Regions from separate parts of the Streptomyces sp. NPDC058295 genome, predicted to be linked through region 1. Evidence: riboswitches for the same ligand, from Rfam matches in the RefSeq annotation. Region 1 holds a riboswitch; each other region holds the start of a gene.

Region 1 (7,313 bases):
GGCTGGAGGCCGACCGCATGGGATCGCTGCTCACCGCGCTGGACGACGAGTCGATGGAGAACCAGCGCGACGTCGTCAAGAACGAGCGCCGTCAGCGCTACGACAACGTCCCCTACGGCACGGCCTTCGAGAAGCTGACCGCTCTCGCCTACCCGGACGGCCACCCGTACCACCACACGCCGATCGGCTCGATGGCCGACCTGGACGCGGCGACCCTGGAGGACGCGCGCGCGTTCTTCCGCACGTACTACGCGCCCAACAACGCGGTCCTCTCCGTGGTCGGTGACATCGACCCGGAGCAGACCCTCGCCTGGGTCGAGAAGTACTTCGGCTCCATCCCCGGCCACGACGGCAAGCCCGCGCCCCGGGACGGCGGGCTGCCCGACGTCATCGGTGAGCAGCTGCGCGAGATCGTCGAGGAGGAGGTGCCGGCCCGCGCGCTGATGGCCGCCTACCGGCTGCCCGAGGACGGCACGCGTGCGTGCGACGCCGTCGACCTGGCGCTCACCGTCCTCGGCGGCGGCGAGTCCTCCCGCCTCTACAACCGGCTGGTGCGCCGCGACCGTACGGCCGTCGCGGCCGGCTTCGGGCTGCTGCGGCTCGCCGGAGCGCCCTCCCTGGGCTGGCTGGACGTGAAGACGTCCGGTGACGTCGAGGTGCCCGTCATCGAGGCCGCCATCGACGAGGAGCTCGCCCGGTTCGCCGAGGAGGGCCCCACGGCCGAGGAAATGGAACGCGCCCAGGCGCAGTTGGAGCGCGAGTGGCTCGACCGGCTCGGCACGGTCGCCGGCCGCGCCGACGAACTGTGCCGGTTCGCCGTGCTGTTCGGTGACCCGCAGCTCGCCCTCAACGCCGTCCAGCGCGTGCTGGACGTGACGCCGGAGGAGGTGCAGGAGATCGCCAAGGCCCGCCTGCGCCCCGACAACCGCGCGGTGCTCGTCTACGAGCCGACCGCCGCCGAAGCCCCCGCCGACCAGGACGAGAACGAGGAGGCGGCCCGGTGACCGAGCTCGCCACGATGGACTTCCACCCCCAGCCCCGGGCGGGCGAGGCCAAGCCGTGGGCGTTCCCGGCGCCCGAGCGCACCGCGCTGGCCAACGGCCTGACCGTGCTGCACTGCCACCGTCCCGGCCAGCAGGTGGTCGCCGTCGAGATCCTCCTCGACGCGCCCCTGGACGCCGAACCGGCCGACCTCGACGGCGTCGCCACGATCATGGCGCGGGCCTTCTCCGAGGGCACCGACAAGCACTCCGCCGAGGAGTTCGCCGCCGAACTGGAGCGCTGCGGCGCCACCCTGGACGCGCACGCGGATCACCCCGGTGTCCGGCTGAGCCTCGAAGTGCCGGCCTCGCGCCTGCCCAAGGGCCTCGGTCTGCTCGCCGACGCCCTCAGGGCCCCCGCGTTCGCCGACAGTGAGGTCGAGCGCCTCGTCCGCAACCGTCTGGACGAGATCCCGCACGAGCTGGCCAATCCCTCCCGGCGCGCCGCCAAGGAGCTCTCCAAGGAGCTGTTCCCGGCCACCGCGCGGATGTCGCGGCCGCGCCAGGGCACCGCGGAGACGGTCGAGAAGATCGACGCCGCCGCCGTGCGCGCCTTCTACGAGAAGCACGTCCGTCCCGCCACGGCCACCGCCGTGGTCGTCGGCGACCTCACCGGTGTCGACCTGGAGGCGCTCCTCGGCGACACCCTGGGTGCCTGGACGGGCTCCTCGGCCCAGCCGCGGCCCGTGCCGCCGGTGATCGCCGACGACGCCGGCCGGGTCGTCATCGTGGACCGTCCGGGCGCCGTCCAGACGCAGTTGCTGATCGGCCGGATCGGCGCCGACCGGCACGACCGTGTGTGGCCCGCGCAGGTGCTCGGCACGTACTGCCTCGGTGGCACCCTCACCTCCCGGCTGGACCGTGTCCTGCGCGAGGAAAAGGGCTACACCTACGGCGTCCGCGCGTTCGGGCAGGTCCTGCGGTCCGCCCCGGACGGCTCTGGCGCCGCGATGCTCGCCATCAGCGGCTCGATCGACACGCCGAACACCGGTCCCGCGCTGGACGACCTGTGGAAGGTGCTGCGCACCCTCGCCGCCGAGGGGCTGACCGACGCCGAGCGTGACGTCGCCGTGCAGAACCTGGTCGGTGTGGCGCCGCTGAAGTTCGAGACCGCCGCGGCCGTCGCCGGCACGCTGGCGGACCAGGTCGAGCAGCACCTGCCCGACGACTTCCAGGCCACGCTGTACCAGCAGCTCGCCGCGACCGGCACGGTGGAGGCCACCGCGGCGGCAGTGAACGCCTTCCCGGTGGACCGCCTGGTGACCGTCCTCGTCGGTGACGCGGCCCAGATCAAGGAGCCGGTCGAGGCCCTCGGCATCGGCGAGGTCAAGGTCGTGTCCGCGGAGTAGGTCCCGGCAACGGCACGCGCGTGCGGGGGCCCTGGTCGACGAAAGCGTCACCAGGGCCTCCGTATGTCCGAATTGATGCGGAGGTTGCCTGTCTGCCCTGTGGGATGCGCTACAAAAACCGGGATCCGTTTGAGGATTGAAACCCGCGCCGCTTAGCGTCATCCGGGCTGTTCGTCAGGCAGTGCGCCGCAGCCGCGGCACCGGACAGTCATCGCCGAGTCCCCGTACGGCGCGAGCCAGGGGAGCCGGGGACCCACTTGTGAAGTCCCTGGGGTGAATCGGACGCCCGCGCGTGAACGCGAGGGGGTCCGTAGGAGACCTTCCTGCTCCGAACCCGTCAGCTAACCCGGTAGGCGAGAGGGAAGGAAAGGACACCCCCAACTTCATGGCGTTCACCTGCGCCACCGGGAAGCACCGTCGGCCCAGCCGGATGCAGCGCAGCAGCGTCCGCGCGGCGGGCATCGCGGCGCTCACCACCACCGGTGTCATGGCCACCGTCGCCTCCACCCCGGCGGCCTTCGCCGCCGAGCCCACCCCCGAGCAGACCGGGCTGATCCCCGTCGTCACCGCCGGCGAGTCCGTCGCCGAGCAGATCGACGACCAGGTCGCCGTGCAGAAGCACGCGGCCTTCGAGGAGGCCGCCCGGCAGGCCGCCGCCAAGAAGGCCGTGGAGGAGCGCGAGGCACGTGTGCGTGCCGCCCGCGAGGCCGAGCGCAAGCGCCTCAACACCTTCGTGCTGCCGATCACCGGTTCCTACGTCTCCACCGGTTACCAGGCCAGCAGTTCGCTGTGGTCCTCCGGCAGCCACACCGGTATCGACTTCCACGCCGCGAGCGGTACCTCCGTGCACGCGGTGGGCTCCGGCACCGTGGTCGAGGCCGGCTGGGGCGGGTCCTACGGCAACCAGATCGTCATCAAGATGAACGACGGGACGTACACCCAGTACGGCCACCTGTCGTCCCTCGCGGTGTCGGTGGGCCAGACGGTCACCCCGGGCGAGCGGATCGGCCTGTCCGGCGCCACCGGCAACGTCACCGGCGCGCATCTCCACTTCGAGGCCCGCACCACCGCGGAGTACGGCTCGGACATGGACCCGGTCGCCTACCTCCGCACGCACGGCGTGAACGTCTGACGACCCACTGCGACAGATCGTCTTGCCCCGGCCCTCCCGGCCGGGGCATTCGCCGTTTTCGAGGCCCCGCTGTCCAAAAAATATCCCTGGATTCCGGCCCGCCATCGGAAATCCCCGCTCATTGCAATAGAGTCACGGAACACACGTCAATCGTCGACGTTTCACGGGGATTAAGGCGGAGGTCCGTCATGCGTATTCCGGCGCACTCGGTGTGCACGGCCATTCGGGACGACATCGTCGCGGGTGTCTACGAGCGCGGCAGCCGCCTCACCGAGGAACTCCTCGCCCGCCGCTACGGCGTTTCCCGCGTCCCCGTCAGAGAGGCGCTGCGCACGCTGGAGGCCGAGGGTTTCGTGGTCACGCGGCGGCACGCGGGCGCGTGCGTCGCGGAGCCGACCGAGCAGGAGGCCGCGGACCTGCTGGAGATGCGCATGCTCCTGGAGCCGCTCGGTGCCTCCCGGGCCGCCCAGCGGCGCACCGAGGCCCATCTGAAGGTGCTGCGCGGGCTCGTCCGGCTGGGCCAGGAGCGGGCCAGGCGGGGCAACAGCGAGGATCTGCGCTCCCTGGGGGGCTGGTTCCACGAGACGCTCGCCCAGTCCTCCGGAAGCCATGCCCTGACGTCGATGCTCACCCAGCTGCGCCACAAGATCGCCTGGATGTACGCGGTGGAGGTCCCGGCCAACCCCGTGGAGTCCTGGGCGGAGCACGGCGCGATCGTGGACGCGGTGGCGCGCGGCGACGGCGAGCGCGCGCGGGCGATCACGGCGCTGCACACCGAGCGCGCGACGACCGCGCACCGGCTGCGCTTTTCCGGCGGCCCCGAGCGCGCCGACCGTGTGAGGACTTCGCAACCTCCCGTAAACATGACGGGTCTGCGGCATTAACACGAGGGCCGTATACAAAGAGGGGATAATTCGCGGGGGATTATTTCTGCTGCCCGTAAAGGGAAATGCGAAGGGCTCGCCCGATAATTCGGACGAGCCCTTCGGGGTTTAGCGGGACGACACCTTCGAAGTGCCGAACACCGCCACCGTCAATGGAGCACCCCCGACGACGCGCAACCGCATCCGCGAGAGCGGCGGCGGCTCAGGCGCGTAGGGGGCCACCCGCTCAGACGGTCTCGGGGAGCTCCTCGAGCCCCTCGGCGACCAGCTTCGCCAGACGGTCGAGGGCGGCGTCCGCGCCGTCGGCCTCGGAGGCGAGGACGATCTCCTCGCCGCCCTGGGCGCCCAGGCCGAGAACGGCCAGCATGGAGGCCGCGTTGACGGGGTTGCCGTCAGCCTTGGCGATCGTCACCGGGATACCTGCGGCCGTGGCGGCCCGGACGAAGATGGAAGCGGGGCGGGCGTGAAGGCCCTCGGCCCAGCCGACGTTGACGCGGCGCTCAGCCATGTGATGCTGCCCTTCAGTGTTCAGGTTGTCTAGACCAGTGTTCCACACGTGAAGCGTGTGAGGGAGGGGTCGCGTGTCCCCTCCCGACGTGGTCGTCGGATCGCGGCCTCGATCCGACGAACGTCCTCCACAGACTGACTCGCGCCGTTGTCGTACGCGAGCCGTACTCTGGGCCCCATGCAGAGCGCGTCGGACCGGCACGAGTACCCCGCCCACTGGGAGGCCGACGTGGTGCTGCGCGACGGCGGCACCGCGCGCATCCGCCCCATCACCGTCGATGACGCCGAGCGCCTGGTCAGCTTCTACGAGCAGGTTTCGGACGAGTCGAAGTACTACCGCTTCTTCGCGCCCTACCCGCGCCTGTCCGACAAGGACGTCCACCGCTTCACGCACCACGACTTTGTGGACCGGGTGGGACTCGCGGCCACGGTCGGCGGCGAGTTCATCGCCACCGTACGCTATGACCGCATTGGTGCCGACGGCATGGCGGCCTCGGCGCCGGCCGATGAGGCCGAGGTCGCGTTCCTCGTCCAGGACGCCCACCAGGGCAGGGGCGTCGCCTCCGCGCTGCTCGAGCACATCGCGGCCGTGGCGCGCGAGCGGGACATCCGCCGCTTCGCGGCCGAGGTGCTCCCCGCCAACAACAAGATGATCAAGGTGTTCACGGACGCGGGTTACACCCAGAAGCGCAGCTTCGAGGACGGCGTCGTACGCCTGGAGTTCGGCCTCGAACCCACCGAGCGCTCCGTCGCCGTGCAGCGCGCGCGGGAACAGCGCGCCGAGGCGCACTCCGTGGGGCGGCTGCTGGCGCCCGGTTCCGTGGCCGTCGTCGGCACCGGCCGCAGCCCCGGCGGCGTCGGCCGAAGCGTCCTCGGCAACCTCCGCGAGGCGGGCTTCACCGGGCGGCTGTACGCCGTGAACAAGGCCTTCCCCGAGGACCTGAAGGAACTGGACGGGGTGCCCGCCCACCGCTCGGTGCGCGACATAGCGGCGCCCGTCGACCTCGCGGTCGTCGCCGTCCCGGCGGAGCAGGTCCCCGAGGCCGTCATCGAGTGCGGCGAGCACGGCGTGCAGGGACTCGTGGTCCTCTCCGCCGGCTACGCCGAGAGCGGCCCCGACGGGCGGGAGCGCCAGCGCGAACTCGTCCGGCACGCACGCGCGTACGGCATGCGGATCATCGGCCCCAACGCCTTCGGAGTCATCAACACCTCCCCGGAGGTGCGGCTGAACGCCTCGCTGGCCCCGGAGATGCCGAGACCCGGCCGCATCGGCCTGTTCGCCCAGTCCGGCGCCATCGGCATCGCGCTGCTGTCCCGCCTCCACCGGCGTGGCGGCGGCGTCACCGGCGTCACCGGTGTGTCGACCTTCGTCTCCTCCGGCAACCGCGCGGACGTCTCGGGCAACGACGTCCTTCAGTACTGGTACGACGACCCCGACACCGACGTCGCCCTCATGTACCTGGAATCCATCGGCAACCCGCGCAAGTTCACCCGCCTCGCGCGGCGCACGGCGGCGGCCAAGCCCCTGGTCGTGGTCCAGGGCGCCGGTTCCGCGCCACAGGGGCACGCCGTACGGGCGACCCGCCTGCCCCACGCGACGGTGTCGGCGCTGCTGCGGCAGGCCGGCGTGATCCGCGTGGACACCATCACCGAACTGGTCGACGCGGGCCTGCTGCTCGCCCGTCAGCCGCTGCCGACGGGCCCGCGGGTGGCGATTCTCGGCAACTCCGAGTCGCTGGGCCTGCTGACGTACGACGCCTGTCTCTCGGAGGGGCTGCGTCCGCTGCCGCCGCTGGACCTGACGACCGAGGCGTCGGCCCAGGACTTCCACGCGGCGCTGGCCCGGGCGCTGGCCGACGAGACGTGCGACGCGGTGGTCGTGACGGCGATCCCGGCGATCGGCGAGAGGTCCCCCGGGGACGCGGCACTCGCGGAGGCCCTGCGGTCGGCCGCGGCGGCCGCTCCCGCCAAACCGGTGCTCGTCGTGCACGTGGAACTCGGCGGTCTCGCCATGGCGCTGTCCGCCGCGACGAGCACCGCACCGCGCGCCGAAGCGGCCCCGCGCGCGCGTACCGACGGCCCCGACGACGCGCAGCCGGTGCCCACCGCCGTCGCGGCACCCGAGGGAACGCACCTCATCCCCGCCTACCCCGCCGCCGAACGAGCCGTCCGCGCGCTCGCGGAGGCCGTGAAGTACGCCCAGTGGCGGCGCGAGGCCGCCGACGCCGGCAAGGTGCCCGAGTACGAGGACATCGACGAGAAGGGCGCCGCCGAACTGATCGGAGGGCTCCTCGCGCGCGGGCAGGGCCTGACCCTCGGCACCGACGAGACGTGCGAGCTGCTCGGCCGTTACGGCATCCGCACCCGCCGGGCCATGCCCGCGCCCACCCCGGACGAGGCG
Region 2 (7,313 bases), on a different contig from region 1:
GTCTTTCTATCGGTTCCGGCAACCGGTTCTGACCACCGGTCGGTTCACCGGTCTCAGTTCACCGGTCGGTCGTTCACTGGTCGGCTGTTCACTGGTCCGAGGCGTCGGACTTGTCGACGCCGTCCCAGACGTTCGAGTACCAGGGGCGGTCGGCCGACCCGAGGTCGGCGCGGGACTGCCTGGCCGCGTCCGGGTCGATCACGACGAACCCGGTCTCCCCCGGCAGCACGTAGTGCAGCCGCTGCCGGATCTGCTGCTCGGCGTAGGCGTCGTCCTGCCAGCGCGCCTTGAGGTCGCGCAGCTGCTCGACGCGTTCGCTGGCCTGCCGCTTCTCGCGCTCCAGATCGGCGATCTCGGCGCGCTGGGAGACGTACTGGCGCATCGGGTAGGCCAGGGCCACGATCAGCGTGCAGAGCACGAGCGCGAGGAGCGCGGCACGGCCGGTGAGCCGGGAGCGGCGGGCCTGGCGCTTGGTCTGGGAGCGGTAGACCCGGGCCGCGGTCTGCTCGCCGAGCAGCTTGATCCTGGTCGCGGTGGAGAAACGGTCCCGGTCCTTCACGGCCACTGCTTCCCGCCTCCCGTCTCACACGTGCGTACGTCCCCGCACACGGTACGGGACCGGTACGGGGACGTACGTACGACTGGCGGAGCCTTGCCCCGGTTGGGGTCGGCGGCGTCAGCCCTTGATCAGACCTTGCTCAGCCCTTGAAGCGCGGGAAGGCGCTGCGGCCGGCGTAGACCGCGGCGTCGTCGAGGATCTCCTCGATGCGCAGCAGCTGGTTGTACTTGGCGACGCGGTCCGAGCGGGCCGGGGCGCCGGTCTTGATCTGGCCGCAGTTCACCGCGACCGCGAGGTCGGCGATGGTGACGTCCTCGGTCTCGCCGGAGCGGTGGGACATCATGCACTTGAAGCCGTTGCGCTGGGCCATCTCGACGGCGTCCAGGGTCTCGGTCAGCGAACCGATCTGGTTGACCTTGACGAGCAGGGCGTTGGCGGAGCCCTCCTCGATGCCGCGGGCCAGACGCTCCGGGTTGGTGACGAAGAGGTCGTCGCCGACGATCTGGACCTTGTCGCCCAGCTTGTCGGTGATGACCTTCCAGCCGGCCCAGTCGTCCTCGTACAGCGGGTCCTCGATGGAGACGAGCGGGTACGCGGAGACGAGCTCCTCGTAGTACTCGGTCATCTCGGCGGCCGAGCGGGACTTGCCCTCGAACTCGTACTTGCCGTCCTTGTAGAACTCGGACGCGGCGACGTCGAGCGCGAGCGCGATCTGCTCGCCGGGGACGTAACCGGCCTGCTTGATGGCCTCGATGATGAGGTCGAGCGCGGCGCGGTTGGACTCCAGGTTCGGGGCGAAGCCGCCCTCGTCGCCGAGGCCGGTGGACAGGCCCTTGGTCTTCAGCACCTTCTTGAGGGTGTGGTAGACCTCGGCACCCCAGCGCAGGGCCTCGGAGAAGGACTCCGCGCCGATCGGGGCGATCATGAACTCCTGGATGTCCACGTTGGAGTCGGCGTGCGAGCCGCCGTTCAGGATGTTCATCATCGGCACCGGCAGCAGGTGCGCGTTGGGGCCGCCCAGGTAGCGGAACAGCGGCAGGTCGCTGGCCTCGGAGGCGGCGTGCGCGACGGCGAGCGAGACGCCGAGGATGGCGTTGGCGCCGAGCGAGGCCTTGTTGTCGGTGGCGTCCAGGTCGAACATGGCCTGGTCGATCAGGCGCTGCTCGGTGGCGTCGTAGCCGACGAGCTCCGGGCCGATCTGCTCGATGACCGCGAGGACGGCCTTCTCGACACCCTTGCCGAGGTAGCGGTTGGGGTCACCGTCGCGGAGCTCGATGGCCTCGAAGGCACCGGTGGAGGCACCGGACGGAACGGCGGCACGACCCGTGCTGCCGTCGTCGAGGCCGACCTCGACCTCGACCGTGGGGTTGCCTCGGGAGTCCAGGATTTCCCGGGCTACGACGACGTCGATGGACGGCACGAGCATCTCCTTCTTGGGATGTGACGCTGGTTGTGCGGGGCCCAGGGGACTTGATGAGCCCTTGCTGAGCCTTGCGACTAGAGCCTAACCGCCCCGGGACCGTCGGCAGCCGACCGACCGTCCCGTGGACAGACAGACGGTACCTATTGTTTCCGCCCGGAACAAAGGGGGTGGCCGAGAAAAGCCGACAGGAAGTGACGAACGGGCAAAGAGAAACCCCGCTCCGGTGCGTACGGGGGAACACGCACCGGAGCGGGGGGCCCGTGGGGACGGGGGGTGACCCTCACGAGGTCTTCAGTGTGCCGACCTCGGATATGAGGGTGCTGTGGCTTCTCTGGGGGCCAGGTGTCATTTCGGGCGAAGCGTCACTGCGGGCCCGGTGTCACTTCGGGCCGAGCGTCACTTCAGGTGCAGCTGCTGGCCCGGGTAGATCAGGTCGGCCTCGACGACGATGTCCTTGTTCAGCTCGAACAGCTTCGCCCAGCCACCCTTGACCTTGTGCTTCTCGGCGATGGAGCTGAGGGTGTCGCCCTTGACGACCTTGTACTCGCCGTCACCCTTCTTGACCTTCTTGCCGGTGGGGGTGGTGACCGTCTTGGAGGCGGCCGGGCGGTCGGTCGAGCGGGAGGCGCTCTGCTCGTCGGTCGAGCGGCTGCTGGTGCTGCCGCCGTTCGACGAGCTGGAGGAACCGGAGGAGCCGGAGCCCGAGGAGGCGGCGCTCGAGCCGTTGTAGGCGGCGCCGGACAGGCCGGTGCCGCAGACCGGCCAGGCACCCTTGCCCTGACCCGCGAGGACCTTCTCGCCGATGGCTATCTGCTGGGACTTGGAGGCCTGGTCGGCGGTGGAGGCGTAGGCGGTGCCGCCGTACGCGGCCCAGGTGGACGCCGAGAACTGCAGACCGCCGTAGTAGCCGTTGCCGGTGTTGATGGACCAGTTGCCGCCGGCCTCGCACTGGGCGACCGTGTCCCACTCGGAGGCGGTGGCGGCGGAGGCGTTGCCGGCCGCCATCAGCGGGGCGGCGATGGCGACGCCGGTGACGCCGGCGAGCGTGGCGACGCGGGTCGCCTTGGAGGGACGGCGGTGCTTGCCCTTGGCGGAAAACAGCATGGTGGATCCCCTCACCGACGCCTGCGAGGTGAGCTGTCGGGTTCGGGTCGTGTGAGTTGCCCGGCCACTTCCTCGCCCGTCGGAGCGCTGCTCCGTGGGAGGTGTGGCTTCACCCCTAGCCGTTCCGGTCAACCGACCGGCGCGGCACTTACCTTGGGTCCCCCGCTCCTGCCTACGGCGCTTGACGCGACGACTGTTCCCGGTTCGTCGCTGGCAGGATTCGGCGTTGCGACGGCCGGGGCTCGGGTTGCCGAGCGGCCTCGACCGTAGACACGCGATCGACGGAATTTCAAAGACGATCAGGGCTTCTGAGACTCATCCCACACTTTCACCAAACCGGACATTCGGCGCGAAGCGTGACGTGAACTCCCGCTGTTTTTCTTGGGCTTTGCGCCCTATTCCACCCCTGTGTCGAGGGTCTGACCGGCGGCGATGTTGCTCGGGTCGACACCGATGAGGCCCCTGTTCTCGGCATAGAGGGCGCGCCATCCGCCGTCGAGACCAAGGGAGTCGGCGATGGACGCGAGGGAGTCGCCCTCCTGGACGACATAGGTGGCCGCGGCATGCCGGCCGGCGGAGGCGGGGGCGGTGCCGTCCACGCCGGTGCCGGTCGCGCTCTTGGTCGCGGCCTCGTCGGCGGTGGCGCCGCGGTGCTTGCCCGGGCCCAGGGAGCCGGTGTCGACGAGACTCCAAGAACCTTCGTCCTGGACGTATTTGTCCGAGTCGTCCGCACCCGGGGTCGCCGTGGGCGAGCTCGCGCCCGTCGAGCCGTCGCTCCGGCCGCCGGAACCGCCGGACGTGCCGGAGTCGACCGTGGCGGCGGAGGAAGAGGATGAAGGGGAGGAAGCGGACGCCGAGGGCGAACCGGAGGAATCAGCGGACGAGTCGGACGATCCGGCCGAGGAGTCGTCGTCGGCCGTGGAGCCCGAGGATCCGGACAATCCCCTGGACAGGTCGGACAATCCGGAAGACCCAGATGAGTCGGACGAGTCGGACGAGTCGTCCGCCACGCCGGTGTCCACGCTCAGCGCGCCGTTCTCCTGGGTGAGCCCGGAGGTCAGCCCGCAGGTGCCCCAAGCGCCGATCCCCTCGGCCGCGAGCACCTTCTGCGCGACGGCGATCTGCTGGCTGCGGCTGGCCAGGTCGGGGCTGGTCGCGTAGTCGAGGCCGCCGTTCGCCTCCCAGTCCTTCTGGGTGAGACTCAGGCCGCCGTACTCGCCGCCACCCTCGTCGGCACTCCACGAGCCGCCGGTCTCGCACTGCGCCACCTTGTCCCACACCGTGCCGTCCGCCGCACTCGCGCCGGAGGCGGCGAGCAGCGGGATGGCGATGGCGGAGCCCGTCACTCCGGCCGCGACAAGGAGGGCCGGGGCCTGGCGGGGGCGACGGTGACGACCGTTCCCGGAGAGCATGCGAAGGGCCTTTCTCTGGACAGCACTGACCGGCGCGGCGAGTGGAACCGATGCGTCGCGCTGACGAGAGAACGTATCGGCAGACGATCACTTGTCACAAGTTAATGCCGCGCAGATCACGTGAAGATCACAGACTTGAGTGTTGGTCACCTTTACTCCGCCGAACGGTCACACTCCGGCTGACATCCGGTCAGATGTGGATCGCTTATGAGCCGGAATGCACCGGAGTGAACTCGACCGGCAAAGTCCGCAGTCCGCGCATGATGAGCCCGCCGCGCCACCTCAACTCGGCCGGTTCCACGGCCAGTCGGAGATCGGGCAGCCGGGTGAGCAGGGTGGCCAGCGCGGTCTGGCCCTCCAGCCGGGCCAGCGGGGCTCCCAGGCAGTAGTGGATGCCATGGCCGTAGCCGAGGTGCTGGTTGTCACGGCGGGACAGGTCGAGGGTGTCGGGGTCCGCGAAGCGCGCCGGGTCACGGTCGGCCGCCGCCAGCACCACGAGCACGGGGTCGCCCGGCGCGATGTCCTGCCCGCCGATGCTCAGCGGCTCGGTCGCGAACCGCCAGGTGGCGAGCTCCACAGGACCGTCGTAGCGCAGGAGTTCCTCGACGCCCGTCTCGAGGAGGCCGCGGTCGCCGTCGTGCTCGGTGAGCGAGAGCTGGAGGCGTGCGCGCTGCTCGGGGTGGGTGAGGAGGGCGTAGGTGCCGTTGCCGATGAGATTGACGGTGGTCTCGAAGCCCGCGAACAGCAGGATGAAGGCCATGGCGGCGGCCTCGTTCTCGGTGAGGTGCTCGCCGTGGTCCGAGGCGCGGATCAGACCCGAGATGAGGTCCTCGCCGGGAGCCGGATCGGCGGGAAGCTCCGCGCGCTTGCGGTGGATGAGCTCCAGCAGATAACCGCGCATCTTCTTCACCGACCGCGCGACACCGCCCCGCGGGCCCCCGCCGTGCCGGATCATCATCCCCGCCCAGTCGCGGAAGTCGTCCTGGTCCTCACGGGGGACGCCCAGGAGGTCGCAGATCGCGTAGATGGGGAGAGGGAAGGCGAAGTCGTGGATGAGGTCGGCCTTCCCCTCGGCGGCGAACCGGTCGATGAGCTGATCCGTCAGCTCCTGGACCCGGGGCGCGAACTCGGCGACCCGGCGCGGGGTGAAGGCCTTGCTGACGAGCCGTCGCAGCCGGGTGTGGTCCGGCGGGTCGATGTTGAGCAGATGCGTCATCAGCTCGGCCTTGCGCTCACCGGGGATGCCGGTCTTGCCCTTGGCGTGCGCCGGTTCGTCGTGGTGCGCCGGGTTCTTGGAGAGCCGCTGGTCGGCGAGGGCCTGTTTCGCGTCGGCGTACCGGGTGACCAGCCAGGCCTCGACCCCGCTGGGCAGAACGGTGCGGTGCACGGGCGCGTGCTCGCGCAGCCAGGCGTAGGCGGGGTAGGGGTCGGTCGCGAACTCCCAGGTGAAGAGTTCGGGAGTGGTGCGGTCCTGGTGGTCTGTGTCGGGCTGCTCGGTCACTCCCCGACCGTAGCGGTGTCCTCGCCGCGCTCCGCGAGGGCCTTCCGCGCGGCGGGGTGCCCCAGGTCGGCGGCCTTGCGGTACCAGAGGGTGGCTTCGGCGGCGCTGTCCTGCTTCTCGAGGAGCAGCGCGAGCCGGTAGGCGGCGTAGGCGTCGCCGCGGGCGTGACCCTGCTCGTACCCCTTGCGGGCCTCGTCCGAGAACCCCATCTTCTCCACCACAGCGGCCTCGTGTGTGGCGTCCAGCCTGCCGTCGCCGGCGAAGTAGTCCGCGGCGTCGTCCAGGCTCTGCCGCGGCTTGCGGAGGCCGGCCAGCAACTCGGCGGCCCCCTCGTCGCCGTCGGCGGCGGCGCGGGCCAGCAGTACCTCGGCGGTCTCTTCCTCGTGACTCAGCAGGAAGGACACGGCCGCGCTGCGGGCCACGGGGGTGTATCCCTGCATCTCGGCACTTACGTAGAGGTCCATCGCCTCGCTGAACTCGCCGCGCCCCAGCAGCAGGTCCCCCAGCCGGTGTGTGGCCGCCATGTCAGCCTCGGCCGCCGCCTTGCGCAGCCACTGCTCGGCCAGCGCCAGGTGCGCCTCCCCGACCAGCCGCGCCTGTGGACCATCGGGCTTCGCCTCGGCCGCCGCCCGCAGATAGGGCAGCGCCTCCTCCGCCTCGCCCTGCCCGAGGAGCCGCTCGCCGACCTGTCCCGCCAGCTCCGTCCTCCCCGCGTCCACGGCCTTGCGCAGCCAGTCCAGCGCCGTCGCCTCGTTCTCGGAGAGCAGGCTCAGCATGTGCATCGCCCCGGCGTCACCGTCCTGCGCCCTGGCCGAGAAGACGAGGCCGGCGGTCGCACGGACGTTCAGGTGCACCCCGGTGTCGTACTTCGTCCCCTCCAGCGCACAGCGCCAGACGGTCTCCGGGACCGCCCTCGCCGCCGCCTCCTCCGCGTCGGCTACCAGCGAGCCGTACGGCCGCCAGGTCTCCTCGCTCTCCCCCACCCTCAGCGGCGCTCCCGGGACCAGCATCCCGGTGACCCCGTGCAGCGGCTGGACGGCCCAGTCGACGGCTTCCTGGAACGACTCCATATCCGGACGCCCCGCCCCGTAGCTGCGGCACGCCTCCTCCAGCAGCCGACGGGGGATGTCCCCGGTGACGCCACAGCGGGCGAGATCCGTCGCGGCTCTGATCAGCAGGTGACCGTACGGATGGCGGCTGTTGGAGCGGGCGGCCCGCTGCCACTTCGCCCGGAGTTCCGCGCCGATGGCCAGGTACTGGGTGACGCTGGTGGCGCCGCGTCGGTCGAGGGCCTCGCCGAGCCGGTCGTCGCGC
Region 3 (7,313 bases), on a different contig from region 1:
TGCTCTTCGTCCACACCCTGTTGCAGAGCCCCACGGCCACGCTGTGCCTGGGCCCGACCCTTTCGGACATCGGAGAGACGCCATGAAGGACATCGAGGAGAAGTTCCCCCGCACCCTCTGGATCCGGCTGATCATCTACATCGCGGTGGGACACCTCTTCGCGGGATTCCTCTTCCTGCTGTTCGAGGTGGGCGCCAACCAGTAGGGCCGTTCGCGACGCCGGCTCAGTCGAGCAGTCGGCCCCGCAGCCGCTCACGGGTCTCGGGGGAGAGTCCGAGACCTTCCTCCAGATAGGCGTCGACGCCGCCCCAGGTCTCCTCGATGGTCTCCAGGGCCGCCGCGAGGTACTCCGCGCGCGCGTCGAAGAGAGGGCTGAGCAGCTCCATGACCTCGGGGGAGTAGGCAGCGGCGGAGGTGGCGCTGCGGCGCACCCGGTAGCGGCGGTGCTTGGCGTTGGACTCCAGGTAGTCGGCGAGGATGGCCTCGCGCTCCACGCCCAGGGCGAGCAGTGTCACCGCGATGGACAGGCCCGCGCGGTCCTTGCCCGCCGCGCAGTGCATCAGGGCCGGGACGCTGTCCTCGGCGAGCGAGTGCAGCACCCGCGCGTGCTCGGCCGTCCGCTCCTTGATGATCGAGCGGTAGGAGGCGATCATCCGGCCGGCGGCCTTGCCGTCGCCGAGGATCCCGCGCAGCTGGTCGATCTCGCCGTCGCGGACCATCTTCCAGAACTCGGAGCCGTCCGCCGGGTCCGACAGGGGCAGGTTCACATTGCGCACGCCCGGGAGCTCGACGTCCGGGCCCTCCAGCTTCTGGTCCGCGGCGTTGCGGAAGTCGAAGATCGTGTGCAGGCCCAGGCCGGAGAGGAACGCGGCGTCCTCGTCGGTCGCGTGCGCGAGATGGCCGCTGCGGAACAGCACGCCGTGCCGCACCCGCCGGCCGTCGACGGTCGGCAGACCGCCCACATCCCGGAAGTTGCGCACACCGGCCAGCTCGGGCTCGGTCGACGGGATCTGCTGCGTCACGGGGGCTCCCTCCCTGTCGGTCTCCGTCGGCGCGGCTCGTGGTGGCCGACGGGACGCTGCCCCGACGATACGACATGGGTTCCCCGGGCAACGGGTTGTCCACAGGCCGGTACTCCGGACGTCTGCCCAGGTGAAGAGTTGTCCACGGAAAGTTGCCCGGCAGGCCGACCGCATTCGATGATGTTGGTGCTTGATCGCACCTGTTCGAATTAGTGGGGGTTTGATGCCCGAGATCGCCGACAACGGCCGTACCTGGCTCCTTTCGGGGCCGACGAGCAGCTACGCCCTCCACCTCACCGAGGCCGACGAGCTGGTCCACCTGCACTGGGGCCCGGGCATCGCGCTCGCGGACGCCGAGGCGCTCGCCGCCCTCCCGCCGTCGGAGCGGGGGGCGTCCTTCGAGTCCCCGCTCGACGGCCGGGAGGAGTACCCGGTCGAGGGCGGCCCCCGCTTCGTCCGGCCCGCCCTGTCCGTGCGCACCGACGAGCGCCGCGGCACCGAGTGGTCCTACCGGGACTTCGAGGCCGACGACGACGGGCTGCGGCTGCGGTTCCGGGACGCCGGGCTGGCCGTCACCCTGCACTACCGGATGCGCGGCGATGTCGTCGAGCGCTGGACGACCCTGCGCAACGACGGTGAGGGGCCGCTGGAGCTGCTGCGCGCCGACTCCGCCACCTGGACCCTGCCCGAGCGCGACGACTGGCGGCTGTCGCAGCTGCACGGCCGCTGGGCCGCCGAGTCCCGGCTCACCCGGTCGCCCCTCACCTACGGCGAGCAGGTCATCGGCAGCCGGCGCGGCCACACCGGGCACCAGCACCTGCCCTGGGTCGCCCTGGACACCGACGCGACCGAGGAGCGCGGCGAGGTCTACGGCTGTGCCCTCGGCTGGTCGGGCACCTGGCGGATCGCCGTCGCCCAACTCCCGGACGCGCGCGTGCAGATCACCGGAGGCGTCGGGTACGACGACTCGGGGCTGCTGCGGCTGGCCCCGGGGGAGTCCTTCACCACACCCGTCTTCGCCGGCCTGTGGAGCGACGGCGGCTTCGGCGGGGCGAGTCGCACCTGGCACGCCTACCAGCGCGCGTACGTCGTCCCGGACGCCGAACGGGACCGGCCGGTGCTGTTCAACTCCTGGGAGGCCACCTACTTCGACATCTCCGAGGAGCAGCAGGGCACGCTCGCCCGGCGGGCCGCCGCGATGGGCGTGGAGCTCTTCGTCGTCGACGACGGCTGGTTCGGGGCACGTACCGGCGACCACGCCGGGCTCGGCGACTGGCAGCCCAACCGCGACCGCTTCCCGAACGGGCTGAAGCCCCTCGCCGACCAGGTGCACGACCTCGGCATGCAGTTCGGCATCTGGGTCGAGCCCGAGATGGTCAACCCGGACAGCGAGCTGTACCGGGCGCACCCCGACTGGGTGCAGTTCCAATCCGGACGAAAGCGGACGGAGTTCCGCAATCAGCTCGTGCTGAACCTCGCGCGCGAGGATGTCCAGGAGTACCTCTGGGAGCAGCTCCACGGGCTCCTGTCCAGCGCGCCCGTCGACTATGTGAAGTGGGACTTCAACCGCTGCTTCACCGACGCCGGCTGGCCGGACGACCCCTACCCGCAGCGCCTCTGGGTCGACCACGTACGGGCCCTGTACGCGCTCCTGGACCGGCTGCGGGCGGCCCACCCCGGGGTCGCCTTCGAGTCCTGCTCCGGCGGTGGCGGGCGCATCGACCTCGGGATCATGAGCCGTACCGACCAGGTGTGGACCTCCGACAACACCGATCCGCTCGACCGGCTCGACATCCAGCACGGCTTCAGTCAGATCCACCCCGCCCGGGTCATGGCGGCCTGGGTCACCGACAGCCCCAACACCCAGCTCAACGGCCGGGTCAGCTCGCTGCGCTTCCGCTTCGTCAGTGCCATGGCCGGCGTGCTCGGCGTCGGCGGGGACCTCTCCGAGTGGAGCGAGGAGGAGCTCGCCGAGGCGCGCCGATGGGTGGACCTCTACAAGGAGATCCGGCCGCTCGTGCAGCAGGGCGACCTCTACCGGCTGCGGCCCCCGGCGGGCGGCCTGAGCGCCGTGCAGTACGTGCGCGGTGACGAGAGTGTCGTCCTCGCCTGGCTCCAGGCGCAGCGGTTCGGCGAGCCCGTCCCGGCGCTGCGGCTGCGTGGACTCGACCCGACAGCGTCGTACGAATGCCGTGAAACGGGCGAAGTCCACCGGGGAGCGGTGCTGCTCCATCACGGGCTGCGCACCGGTCTGCGGGGCGACCTTGATGCGACGGTTATCCGGCTGCGTCGCATCTGAGGTTTCTGTCCGAATTGAAGCCTTAATTCCAACTCGCTCTGGAATAAAGGAACCTGGAGAGCTGTCACGTGAGCAGCGTCATATCCGTGACCGTGCGTCGCCCGTCATGTTCACGTAATTCGCATGCTTTTCCAGGGTGCTTGGCGGTAAACGGGCCCCCTGTCTCACGGAGTGTGACCGGGGATTCTCACAGCGGATCAAGAGAAAGGCGTTAGCGGCGCGACCTCTGCTTGTCCCTGTGCGTCCTGGTCGCTTACGTTCCACACCAATCCGGACGGACGCCGAATCCTGCCACCGCCCGGAGTCCGCACACTCACCCGTATCTGGCAGGAGCGGGGGACCCACAGGTACAACCGCCTGTTCCGGTCTCCGGAACAGGCTTTGGGGTAAAGCCGCGCCTCGGCGCGGCCGGGCATCTCCAGTCCGCACCCGACAGCTCACCTCGCAGGCGCCGGAGAGGAATTCGCCATGCCCGCGAAGGGTAAGCACCGCCGTCCGAAGACCCAGCGCTTCACTCGTTCCATAGCCGTCGCCGGAACGGGCGGCGCCGCGCTCGCCCTTCCGCTCATAGGTGCCGCCGGCGCTCACGCGGCCCCCGCGCAGTCCGTCGCACAGTCGGCTTTCCAGGCCGTTCCGGAAAAGGCCGTGCAGTCCGTGCCGGTGGCGCAGAAGGCGGCCACCGCCACGACGGCCAAGTCCTACACCGTGCGGTCCGGCGACTATCTGTCGAAGATCGCCGACGAGCAGAACGTCAGCGGCGGCTGGCAGAAGCTGTACCAGGACAACCGTCAGGCCGTCGGCAGCGACCCGTCGCTGATCCACCCCGGACTGAAGCTCTCGATCGGCAAGAAGGCGGCGAGCACCGGTTCGTCGTCCGGCTCGTCGTCCGGTTCCTCCTCGTCCGCCCCGTCGAAGTCGAAGGCGTCCGGAACCAAGTCGTCGTCCTCGTCGTCCGGTTCGTCCGCTTCGAAGGCGGTCACCCAGGCCGCCGAGAACGGCACCGGCACCTCCAGCGGTTACACGCTGCCGGTGGCGGGCGCCACCGTCGGCACCGCGTACCACACGGCCGGCAGCATGTGGTCCAGTGGCTACCACACCGGGACCGACTTCGTCGTCCCGACCGGCACCTCCCTCAAGGCCGTGGGCGCGGGCACCGTCGTCTCCGCGGGCTGGGGCGGCGCGTACGGCAACCAGGTCGTCATCAAGCTGGCCGACGGCTACTACGCCCAGTACGCCCACCTCTCCCAGCTCTCCGTCTCGGCCGGCCAGACCGTGACCGCGGGTCAGCAGGTCGGCCTCTCCGGTGCCACCGGCAACGTGACCGGCCCGCACCTGCACTTCGAGATCCGTACCACGCCGGACTACGGCTCCGACGTGGATCCGATCGCCTACCTCCGCTCGCACGGCGTCTCCGTCGGCTGACCCCCTCCGACTCCGACGACCTCTCGCCTGACACGCGGCCGAAGGCCGGACCCCGATCCCCGGGTCCGGCCTTCGGCATGTCCGGGGAGGGGAGGAGGGGCGGCGTCGGAGTTTGCGCGTTCATGATCGTTCTATTGCGTTCTCATGGCAGCCCTCGGTGCCCCATCGACAGGCGGGAGAGAGTGGGGACACAGTGATCTCCGTCAGCGAGCAAGCGCTTTCTCACGCTCTTCGGAGGTCCTGTGTCCGGCGTCGACCGACGCATCGTCATCAAGGGCGCCGCGGCCGCGGCCGCCGTCACCGCCGTCACCCTGCTGGCCGGACTCGTCTCCGCGCCCGCCGGGCACGCCACCGGGATCCCGCGCCGGATCGTCGAGAACCTCGACCGCGGCCTGGCCGCCACCCCGTCCGGCGAAGGGACCTTCCTCAGCTGGCGGCTGCTCGGCACCGAGTACGCGCGGTACGCGAACGCCATCGCCTTCAACGTCTACAAGAACGGACGCCGGCTCAACCGGGAGCCGCTGCGCAAGTCGACGACCTATCAGGACGACAGCCCGGGGACGGGCACGTACACCGTCCGCGCCGTCGTCGACGGGCGGGTGCAGAAGCCGAGTCCGGCGGCCCTGCGCTTCACCGACGGCTACGCCGAGATCCCGCTGGCCGGTGCCGACGGCTACACCGTGCAGCACGCCTGGCCGGGTGACCTCGACGGCGACGGACGCTACGAGCTCGTCGTCAGCCGGTTGTCCGGGACCCGTGACAGGCCCGACCTGCTGGAGGCCTACACGCTCACCGGTGAGCGCCTGTGGCGGGTCGACCTAGGCCCCGGCTCCTACACCCAGGTCGGCGGGAACGGCGCCAACGACCCGGCGCCCGCCGCGATCAGCGGTTCCACGGCGATCGGCGGCTACCGCAACGACGACAACGTCACCGTCTACGACCTCGACGCCGACGGCCGCGCCGAGGTGCTGGCGCACACCGCCGCCGGGACCACCTTCGCCGACGGCTCGCAGGTCACCGCCGCCTCGCCCGCGAACCAGTTCGTGTCGGTGATCGACGGAGCGACCGGCACCGAGCGGACCCGGCAGCCCGTCCCCGACGACTTCGTGGCCGACGGTCCCTCCGGCGGCCACTTCGGTATCGCCTACCTCGACGGCGAACACCCCAGCCTGGTCACCAAGTCGGTCACCCGCGTCGGAGCCAAGCGCGGCGCGTTCCGGGTCCTGTTCCAGACCTGGGACTTCAACGGCACGGAACTCACCCGCCGTTGGAAGTACGTGGTGGACCCGACGACCGGCGCGAGCAGCTTCCACCAGATCCGCACCGTCGACGTCGACGGGGACGGCAGGGACGAGATCGCCGACGGCAACTACGTCGTGAACAGCGACGGCACGCTGCGCTACGTCGTCGACGGCGCCATCCACGGCGACCGCTTCGACATCGCCGACCTCGACCCCGACCGGCCCGGCCTGGAGGGCTTCGCCATCCAGCAGTCCGAACTGGGCATCGTCTCCGCCTTCCCCTGGTACTACTACGACGCCGCCACCGGCGAGCGGCTGGTCACCGGCTCGCACCCGGCGAGCCCGGTGAGCGACGCGGACCTCGACACCGGCCGCGGGAACGCCGCGGACATCGACCCCGGCCACCGCGGCTACGAGTACTGGACGTCCACCGCCGACGTGACCCGGCCCGGCGCGGGCGTCTTCAACGTCCAGGACGGCAAGGTCTCCACCACCACCCCCAGCGTCAACTTCCGTATCTGGTGGGACGGTGACAAGGCGTCGGAACTGCTCGACTTCACCCGCGTCGAGAAGTGGGACCCGGCGACCGAGAGCAGCACGACGCTCTTCGATCCGGCCGGCGTCGTCTCCGGCGCCCGCAACGCCACCCCGTTCTACGGCGACCTCGTCGGGGACTGGCGCGAGGAGATCCTCGCCGAGACCGCCGACCACACCGCCCTGCGCCTCTACACCAGCACCGTGCCGACCGACACCCGCGTGTACACGCTCGCCCAGAACCCCGCGTACCGCCTCGGCTGGACCGTCCGCGGTTACCTCCAGTCCACGTACACCGACTACTACCTCGGCACCGAGACCCGCCGTGTCCCCGAGCCGCACCTCACCACCCCCGCCCGCTGAAGGAGCCGACCATCATGACGACCACCCGCAGGGCGTTCGGAGCCCTCGCCGCAGGCACCGCGCTGGCCGCCCTCGCCCCGGCGGCCGCCGCGAGCCCCCGGTCCCGCCACCGCCGCCTGATCGCCCACGACGACTTCCGGCACGGCCTGCGCCAGTGGGCCGTCGAACTGGAGAAGGGCGGGACGGTCACCGCCTCCCGCGGGACCCTGGAGGTCGACGTGCCCGCCGGCGCGACGATCTGGTTCAAGCGGCCGCTCGAAGGGCCGTACGTCCTCGAGTACGTCGCCACGCCGGTCTCCGCGGGCGGGGTCAACGACCGCGTCTCCGACCTCAACAACTTCTGGAACGCCCTCGACGTCCGCTCCCCGGAGGATCTCTTCGCCACCCCGCGCGGCGGCGCCCTCGCCGAGTACGACTACCTCAAGACGTACT
Region 4 (7,313 bases), on a different contig from region 1:
GGACCCTGGCGGAACCTGGTCTTCGCCTTCGCCTGGGGCGCGTGCGCGGCAGCGCTGATAGCCATCATCGCCAACAGTTTCGCGACCAGATGGATAGCCACCGCGACCGCCGACCCGTCCAGCGCGGACACCCTCGGGGCGACCGTCATAGCGCCGATCGTCGAGGAGTCCGCGAAGGCCGCCGCCGTCCTGCTGCTGTTCCTCTTCCGCAGGCGGGACTTCACCGGGATCGTCGACGGCGTGGTCATAGCCGGGGTCACCGCCACCGGCTTCGCCTTCACCGAGAACATCCTCTACCTCGGCACCGCCTTCGGCACCGACCAGCTCACGGGCGACACCGGCATCGCCTCGGTCACCGCCGCGACCTTCTTCGTCCGCGTCGTCATGTCGCCGTTCGCGCACCCCCTGTTCACCGTCCTGACCGGCATCGGCTTCGGCGTCGCCGCGCTCTCCGGGGACCGCCAGCACCTGCGGCGGGTGCTGGTCCCGCTGGGCGGGCTGCTCCTCGCGATGGGCATGCACGCCCTGTGGAACGGCTCCTCGTCGTTCGGCGAGTTCGGGTTCTTCGCGGTGTACGCGGCGATCATGGTTCCCGCGTTCGGGCTGCTGACCTGGCTGGTGGTGTGGACGCGGCAACGCGAGCTGCGCACCGTACGCGAGGAGCTGCCCGCCTACGCGGCCGCCGGCTGGCTCACCCCGGCCGAGCCTTACGCGCTCGGCTCGATGCGGGCCCGGCGACTGGCCCGGGAGTACGCCGGCCGGCACCTCGGCAGGCCGGCCGCGCGGGAGGTCGCGCGGTACGAGGCGTACGCGACGTCCCTCGCGTTCCTGCGGCACCGCGGCCGACGGGGGCGGGCCGGCGCGGACTTCCTCGTACGCGAGCGGGAGTTGCTCAACGAACTGTGGCGGCGGACGGACGTCGCCCGGCCCGCGCTGGACCACGCCGCCCGGATGACGGCCCCGCCGGTACGGGTGGCCGCGCCGCCCTGGCCGGTCTACGGGGCGTACGGGTACGGCCAGGGTCCGGCCCACGGCCAGGACCAGGCCCAGGGCCAGGGCCACGGCGCCGGATTCGGCCATCCCACGGCTCCGGTGTACGGCAGTCCGGCGGCACCGTCGTACGGGTACGGGTACGGCTATGGGTCCGGGTACCCCGCGGCACACGTCCCCGGCCCCGGACACGGCCCCACGCACGGACCCGGACCCGGGTATCCGGCGGGACCGTATCCCGCTCCCCACCCGCACCGGTAGGCCGGGGCAGGCAGGGCCGGGGCCCGGGTCGGGTCAGGCCGAGGCGCGGGTCAGCCGGATGATCTCCTGTGCCGTCAGTTCCAGCTGCGCCACCCCCAGCAGCGCCGGCAGCTGCTCGACCGTCCGCGCGGAGGCGATCGGCGCGGCCACCGTGGGCTGCGCGGCGAGCCACGCCAGGGCGACCGTGGGGATCCGGGTGTCGTGGGCCTGGGCGATCTCGTCCAGGGCGGTGAGGACGTTCCGGCCCCGCTCCGTGTCGAGGTGCTTGGCGGCGCCGGCCGCGCGGGCGCTCTCCACGGTCGTACCGGGCCGGTACTTGCCGGTGAGGAAGCCGGCGGCGAGGGCGAAGTACGGGACGGCGGCGAGGCCGAAGCGGGCGGCGAGGCCCTGGAGACCGCCCTCGTAGGTGTCGCGGGAGACCAGGTTGTAGTGGGGCTGGAGGGCGACGTACCGGGCCAGGCCCTCGCGGTCGGAGAACTCCAGGGACTCCTGGAGGCGCTCGGGCGTGATGTTGGAGGCGGCGATGTGCCGCACCTTGCCCGCCCGCACCAGTTCGTCGAGCGCGCCGAGGATCTCCTCGACGGGCACCTCGGGCTTGTCGAAGTGCGTGTAGTAGAGGTCGATGTGGTCGGTGCCCAGACGGCGGAGCGAGGCGTCGGCGGCGGCCTTGATGTTGTCGGCGGACAGGCCGGGGAACTCGGGGTGCTGGCTCACCTTGGTGGCGATCACGACGTCGTCGCGGTTGCCCCGGGCCTGCAGCCACCTGCCGATGATGGTCTCGGACTCACCACCGCTGTTGCCCTCGATCCACGCCGAGTAGGAGTCGGCGGTGTCGACGAAGTTGCCGCCCGCGGCCGCGTAGGCGTCGAGCACGGCGAAGGAGGCCGTCTCGTCGGCGGTCCAGCCGAAGACGTTGCCGCCGAGGGAGAGCGGGAAGACCTCGAGGTCGGAGGAGCCGAGCTTGCGAAGAGAAGTCATGTTCTGTCTCAACGGGCATCGACGGCCCGCCCATTCCGGGCGTGACGCGAAGAACGTGTGAACAGCACGCATGACCGGCACACACCGGCAGCCCCGACGCGGAGGGCGTCAGGGCTGCGGGGTGGATCAACGTGTCCGGAGGAACGGCTCAGGACGAACGGCTCAAGGGAGACGGCTCAGGGGTTGAGGCCCTTGCCGCGCAGCCAGGCCGCCGGGTCGATGCCGTCGGCGCTGCCGCCGGGGTGGACCTCGAGGTGGAGGTGGGCCCCGGTCACGTTCCCGGTCGCGCCCACCCGGCCGATCACATCACCGGTGGCGACCTTCTGGCCGACACTGACGCTGATCGACGACTGGTGGCAGAACCACAGCTCGGTGCCGTCGTCCAGGGTCAGGATGGTGCGGTAGCCGTAGGAACCGGCCCAGCCGGCCTCGGTGATGGTGCCGCTGTGGACGGCCTTGATGAGCGTGCCCGTCGGCGCGGCGAAGTCGAGACCCGTGTGGTAGCCGGAGGACCAGAGCGAACCGGCCTGACCGAAGGTCGAGGTGATGGTGTACGAGGAGGTCGGCAGCGTGTACTGCTTGGCCAGTTCGGCCAGGCGCGCGGCCTCGGCCTTGGCGGCTGCTTCCTCGGCGGCCTTCTTCTTCGCGGCGGCGGCCTTGGCCTCCGCCTCCTTCTCGGCCTTGGCGGCGGCGTCGGACTCGGCCTTGGCGGCCGCGGCGAGGGCCTTGACCTCGACCTGGGACTGCTGCGACTCGGCCTGCGCCATGATCCGGCTGCGCAGCGCCTCGCCGGCGTCGGAGGTGCTCTCCTCGGTGTCCACGGCGGTCTCGGAGCCGAAGCTGGCGAGGGCCGGCGCGGCTTCCGGGGCGGGCTCGTCGTCGGTGATGAGCGAGCCCACGTTGGGCAGGTCCGGCATCGAGATGGAGACCGGGGCCTTGCCGGTGTTGGCACTGGCCATGCCACCCGCGCTGACGGCGGCTATGACGCCGACGCCGAGAACGGTGGAGCTGCGGGCGAATCCGCCGCCGCGCTGCTTGGCGACGCGGTGCTTGCCGCGTACCGGGCGAGTGGACTCCGCGGTGGGGTTCCACTCCTCCCAAGGTCCCTCGTCGGTGCGGTAGTCGCCGTAGCCGAAGGTCTCGGTGGACCGCTGGCTGGGCGCGTACGGGGCCTCGGGGGCAGGCGGGTTGGACGCCACGCGGGCGCACTCCTTTCCTTCCGTCGCCTACCGGGTTAGCTGACGGGTTCGGAGCGGGAAGGTCTCCTACGCGCGTATACCGGTCGTGGACTCTGCGAGTTCACGACGGCTTCCGCGTGATTCACCCCATGGTGGTGGTTCCCCGGTTCCCTTGCGGGATTCGGCACGTGCCGCACGGAGCCGACTCTGGTGCCGGCTGGGACGACCGCGCTGCGTTATCGAACGTTAATAGACCCGGGGGTGGGTTTCCAAGCTGTTCCTCTTGATCAACAACATTTCTGGCCTGGACTTTTGGGCTACCAGCGGTGAAAAACGGGCGAGTTGACCGCGCCTCGACATGCCCCGGAAACGCTTCATCAGTCACAGGAGTTTTGATGGTGACTCAGTCGTTATGCGCAGGGCGGTCGGCCGGTCACCAAGAGTGAGGAAGCAGGTCCTCTAAGCGGTCGGCGAAACGTCGACGGAAACGCCGAAGGCCGGAACCCTTTCGGATTCCGGCCTTCGGTTCATCAGTAGCGGGGACAGGATTTGAACCTGCGACCTCTGGGTTATGAGCCCAGCGAGCTACCGAGCTGCTCCACCCCGCGGCGATGAACACAACTGTACGCCATCAGCGGGACAGAAAGCACATCGGTTGATCCGCGGGGCCTCGGTGGCCTCAGAGGAGGTGGCGGTTCGGCTGCTTCGCCCGCTCCTCGTACTCCGGGAAGACGAGGACGTCGACGCCCCGGGCCGTCAGCAGACCGGTGCCGTCCGCCTCGGTGACGAAGGTGTCCGGCTCGCGCCAGGCCGTGACCACCCTGCGCACCCCCGCGTCGAGGATGAGGCGGGCGCAGGGGGCCGGGCGGGAGGAGCGGCGGGCGCACGGTTCGAGGCTGCTGTAGACGGTGGCGGTGGGCAGCCGGGGGTCGGCGGGGTCGAGCTTCGCGAGGGCGGCCTCCTCGGCGTGCACGACCGGGTCGCCGGCCTCGCGGGAGTGACCGCGCGCCAGTTCCGTGCCGTCGGCGGCCACGATCACCGCGCCGACGCTGAAGGCGGTCTCCGACGGCGGGCAGTCTGCGGCGAGTGCGCAGGCGAGGGCCAGCCAGTGCCGGTCGGCGGCGGCGGGCAGCGGTCCGGCACCGGGGGCGGTGGGCTCGTAGCGGTTCAGGACGACGTCCTCGATGCGCCGGGTCTCCACCAGACGCAGGCGTCCGCCCTGGTAGCCGCCCGGCCCGAACAGGCGGGGCGCGGCCGGATCGCCCACGAAGAGCGGGGCGAGGACGAGCTGGAGTTCGTCGGCGAGGCCCTGCCGGAGCAGCTGGGTGTGGATCGTTCCGCCGCCCTCGACCATGAGCCGCCGTACGCCGCGCACGTCGTGGAGGTGTTCGAGGAGGCGGCGCCAGTCCAGTTCGGGGCCGAGCGGGACGGCGTCCGCGGCGATGCCCAGCGCGCGCACCCGCTCGGCGCCCTTCTCCGTCGTGTACACGACCTTCTCGCCGCCCGTGTGCCAGAAGTTCGCCGCCGGGTCGAGGTCGCCGGAGCCGCTGACGGTGACCTTGAGGGGGTACGGCGGCAGTCCGGCGGCCACCCGGGCGGCGCGGCGCTCGGGGGAGTTCACGAGGAGCCGGGGGTTGTCGGCGCGGATCGTGCCGGCGCCGATGAGGATGGCGTCGACGGAGGCCCGCACCTCGTCGACGCGGTCGAAGTCGGCGCGGCTGGAGAGGAGCAGGCGCTCGGGCGTGGTGTCGTCCAGATAGCCGTCGAGGGAGACGGCGGCGGACAGCAGGACGTACGGGTACGGCATCGGCGCGGCTCTCCCTGGGATGACGGGCAGGGCTTGGTTCAAGTTTGAAACAAACTTACACTGGGGGCATGACGACTCGCTGGCTCACCCCCGAGGAGCAACGCGCCTGGCGCGCGTACGTTGCCGGCTACCTCCTCCTCGAGGACGCGATCGACCGGCAGCTCCAGCAGGACGCCGGCATGCCCCACCTGTACTACTCCATCCTCGCCAACCTCTCCGACATCCCCGAGCGGCGGCTGCGGATGACCGACCTCGCGGAGCGGCTGAAGATCACCCGCAGCCGGCTGACCTACGCGGTCTCCCGGCTGGAGAAGGACGGGCTGGTGCGGCGTGAGGACTGCCAGCAGGACAAGCGCGGCAGCGTCGCGGTCCTGACGGACGAGGGCATGACGGTGCTGGAGAACGTGGCGCCGGGCCATGCCGAAACCGTCCGCGCGGCCCTCTTCGACCGGCTCACCCCCGAGCAGGTGGGACAGCTGGAGGAGATCTTCACGCAGGTCGCACGCGGTTTCCAGGAGAAGGACGGCGGCGAGACGGCACCGGAGGACCTCCCGTGGCGCCGCCGCTCGTCGCCCTGCTCCGGCACCCCGTGACCGCGGCCTCTCGAGCGTGAGCCCGGTCCTGTGACGGGCGCCACAAATCAGTTGCTTCAAATTTAAAGCATGGGGTAGGGTCTCGACTCGTTGGATCTGCTTCAAATCTGAAGCACAAGGTGGCCCAGTGCCGCCTTGTCACCGTCCTCCGGACCCGGGAGACCGCATGCCCGACACCCCCGCCGCCACCCCGCGCGCCCGCGTCCGGGTACCGCTGCGCTTCCCCGACGGCTACTCCGTCGACGCCGAACTGGTCACCTTCCACGGCCTCGTCGACGGCCAGGAGCACGTCGCGGTCGTTCTCGGCGAGCCGGCGCCCGGCGCCACCCCCCTGGTCCGGCTGCACTCCGAGTGCCTGACCGGTGATGTCTTCGGTTCGGCCCGCTGCGACTGCGGGCCGCAACTGCGCGAGGCGGTCGAGCGCATAGCCGTCACCGGCGGTGTCCTGCTCTACCTCCGTCAGGAGGGCCGCGGCATCGGCCTCTACAACAAGCTCGACGCGTACGCCCTCCAGGACCAGGGCCTGGACACCTACGAGGCGAACGCCGCGCTCGGCCTCCCCGAGGACGACCGGGACTACACGGCCGCCGCCCAGATGCTGCGCGCCCTGGGCATCACGAGCCTGGACCTGCTGTCCAACAACCCCGACAAGGCGGGCCAGTTGCGCGACCTGGGCATCGAGGTCCAGGACCGGGTCCCGACGGGCGTCTTCACGACCCCGCACAACGTCCGCTACCTGCGCGCGAAGGTCCTCCAGACCCAGCACACGCTGCCGCTGGCCGACCTCACCGGGCTGAGCGTGGGCTGACCGCCGACGGCCCGAACGGGCCGTCCAGCGCGGCCCACTGGAGCAGCATGATGGTCTTCGCGTCCGCGATCGCGCCGGTGCGGACGAGGTCGAGGGCCTCGGTGAAGGGGAGTTCGACGACGGCGATGTCCTCGCCCTCGGCCGCCACGCCCGCCGTGTCGGCACCGGGGGCTGAGGCGTCGTAGGGGGCGGCGAAGAAGCCGAGGCGCTCGGTGACCGAACCGGGGCTCATGAACGCGTCGAAGACATGCTCGACGTCGTGCACCGCGCGACCGGTCTCCTCGGCCGCCTCGCGGCGGATCGCCTCGCGCGGGTCGTCGCCGTCCAGGAGTCCGGCGGCGGCCTCCAGCAGCATTCCGTCCGGATGACCGTTGACGTACGCGGGCAGCCGGAACTGCCGGGTGAGCAGGACGGTGCGGCGCTCGGGGTCGTAGAGCAGGATCGTGGCGCCGTCGCCCCTGTCGTACGTCTCGCGCTGCTCGCGGCTCCAGTGGCCGTCCGTGTGCCGGTAGTCGAAGGTCGTGCGGCGCAGGACGGACCAGTCGCAGGCGAGGACCTCGACGTCGAGGACGCGGACCCGGTCGTTGCCGGTGAGGTCGCGTCCGTGGCGGTCGAGTCCGGTGCGGCCGCGGGGGTCGGGGACGTCGATGCCGGGGGTGCCGGGAGCGGGGCGGGACGGAGCGTCGTGGGAGCCGGAC

The links. A riboswitch is a leader RNA that binds a small molecule or an ion and turns the genes downstream of it on or off. The one in region 1 is predicted to bind cyclic di-AMP.
Positions count from the first base shown of each region.
Region 2: it holds a riboswitch for cyclic di-AMP, as region 1 does, so the genes downstream of both, ACFVYS_RS24605 (transglycosylase family protein) here and ACFVYS_RS06195 (M23 family metallopeptidase) in region 1, are expected to answer to the same signal.
Region 3: it holds a riboswitch for cyclic di-AMP, as region 1 does, so the genes downstream of both, ACFVYS_RS02645 (peptidoglycan DD-metalloendopeptidase family protein) here and ACFVYS_RS06195 (M23 family metallopeptidase) in region 1, are expected to answer to the same signal.
Region 4: it holds a riboswitch for cyclic di-AMP, as region 1 does, so the genes downstream of both, ACFVYS_RS40995 (M23 family metallopeptidase) here and ACFVYS_RS06195 (M23 family metallopeptidase) in region 1, are expected to answer to the same signal.

Region 1 is NZ_JBHVYO010000004.1:156,581-163,893, reverse strand. Features, by position in the region: gene ACFVYS_RS06205 (pitrilysin family protein) at 1-1,004, shown strand, start outside; gene ACFVYS_RS06200 (M16 family metallopeptidase) at 1,001-2,389, shown strand; cyclic di-AMP (ydaO/yuaA leader) riboswitch at 2,592-2,760, shown strand; gene ACFVYS_RS06195 (M23 family metallopeptidase) at 2,775-3,521, shown strand; gene ACFVYS_RS06190 (GntR family transcriptional regulator) at 3,710-4,405, shown strand; gene ACFVYS_RS06185 (HPr family phosphocarrier protein) at 4,632-4,913, opposite strand; gene ACFVYS_RS06180 (GNAT family N-acetyltransferase) at 5,091-7,313, shown strand, end outside.
Region 2 is NZ_JBHVYO010000023.1:100,203-107,515, forward strand. Features, by position in the region: gene ACFVYS_RS24595 (septum formation initiator family protein) at 89-565, opposite strand; gene eno (phosphopyruvate hydratase) at 699-1,985, opposite strand; gene ACFVYS_RS24605 (transglycosylase family protein) at 2,379-3,086, opposite strand; cyclic di-AMP (ydaO/yuaA leader) riboswitch at 3,090-3,276, opposite strand; gene ACFVYS_RS24610 (transglycosylase family protein) at 3,482-4,498, opposite strand; gene ACFVYS_RS24615 (cytochrome P450) at 4,704-5,999, opposite strand; gene ACFVYS_RS24620 (hypothetical protein) at 5,996-7,313, opposite strand, start outside.
Region 3 is NZ_JBHVYO010000002.1:59,009-66,321, reverse strand. Features, by position in the region: gene ACFVYS_RS02665 (helix-turn-helix domain-containing protein) at 1-86, shown strand, start outside; gene ACFVYS_RS02660 (DUF6126 family protein) at 83-205, shown strand; gene ACFVYS_RS02655 (tyrosine-protein phosphatase) at 225-1,022, opposite strand; gene ACFVYS_RS02650 (alpha-galactosidase) at 1,246-3,321, shown strand; cyclic di-AMP (ydaO/yuaA leader) riboswitch at 3,591-3,785, shown strand; gene ACFVYS_RS02645 (peptidoglycan DD-metalloendopeptidase family protein) at 3,790-4,743, shown strand; gene ACFVYS_RS02640 (hypothetical protein) at 4,986-6,881, shown strand; gene ACFVYS_RS02635 (DUF6250 domain-containing protein) at 6,896-7,313, shown strand, end outside.
Region 4 is NZ_JBHVYO010000074.1:3,518-10,830, reverse strand. Features, by position in the region: gene ACFVYS_RS41005 (PrsW family intramembrane metalloprotease) at 1-1,251, shown strand, start outside; gene ACFVYS_RS41000 (aldo/keto reductase) at 1,285-2,229, opposite strand; gene ACFVYS_RS40995 (M23 family metallopeptidase) at 2,406-3,428, opposite strand; cyclic di-AMP (ydaO/yuaA leader) riboswitch at 3,436-3,604, opposite strand; tRNA gene ACFVYS_RS40990 (tRNA-Met) at 3,942-4,015, opposite strand; gene ACFVYS_RS40985 (dihydrofolate reductase family protein) at 4,087-5,214, opposite strand; gene ACFVYS_RS40980 (MarR family winged helix-turn-helix transcriptional regulator) at 5,283-5,807, shown strand; gene ribA (GTP cyclohydrolase II) at 5,974-6,615, shown strand; gene ACFVYS_RS40970 (NUDIX domain-containing protein) at 6,593-7,313, opposite strand, start outside.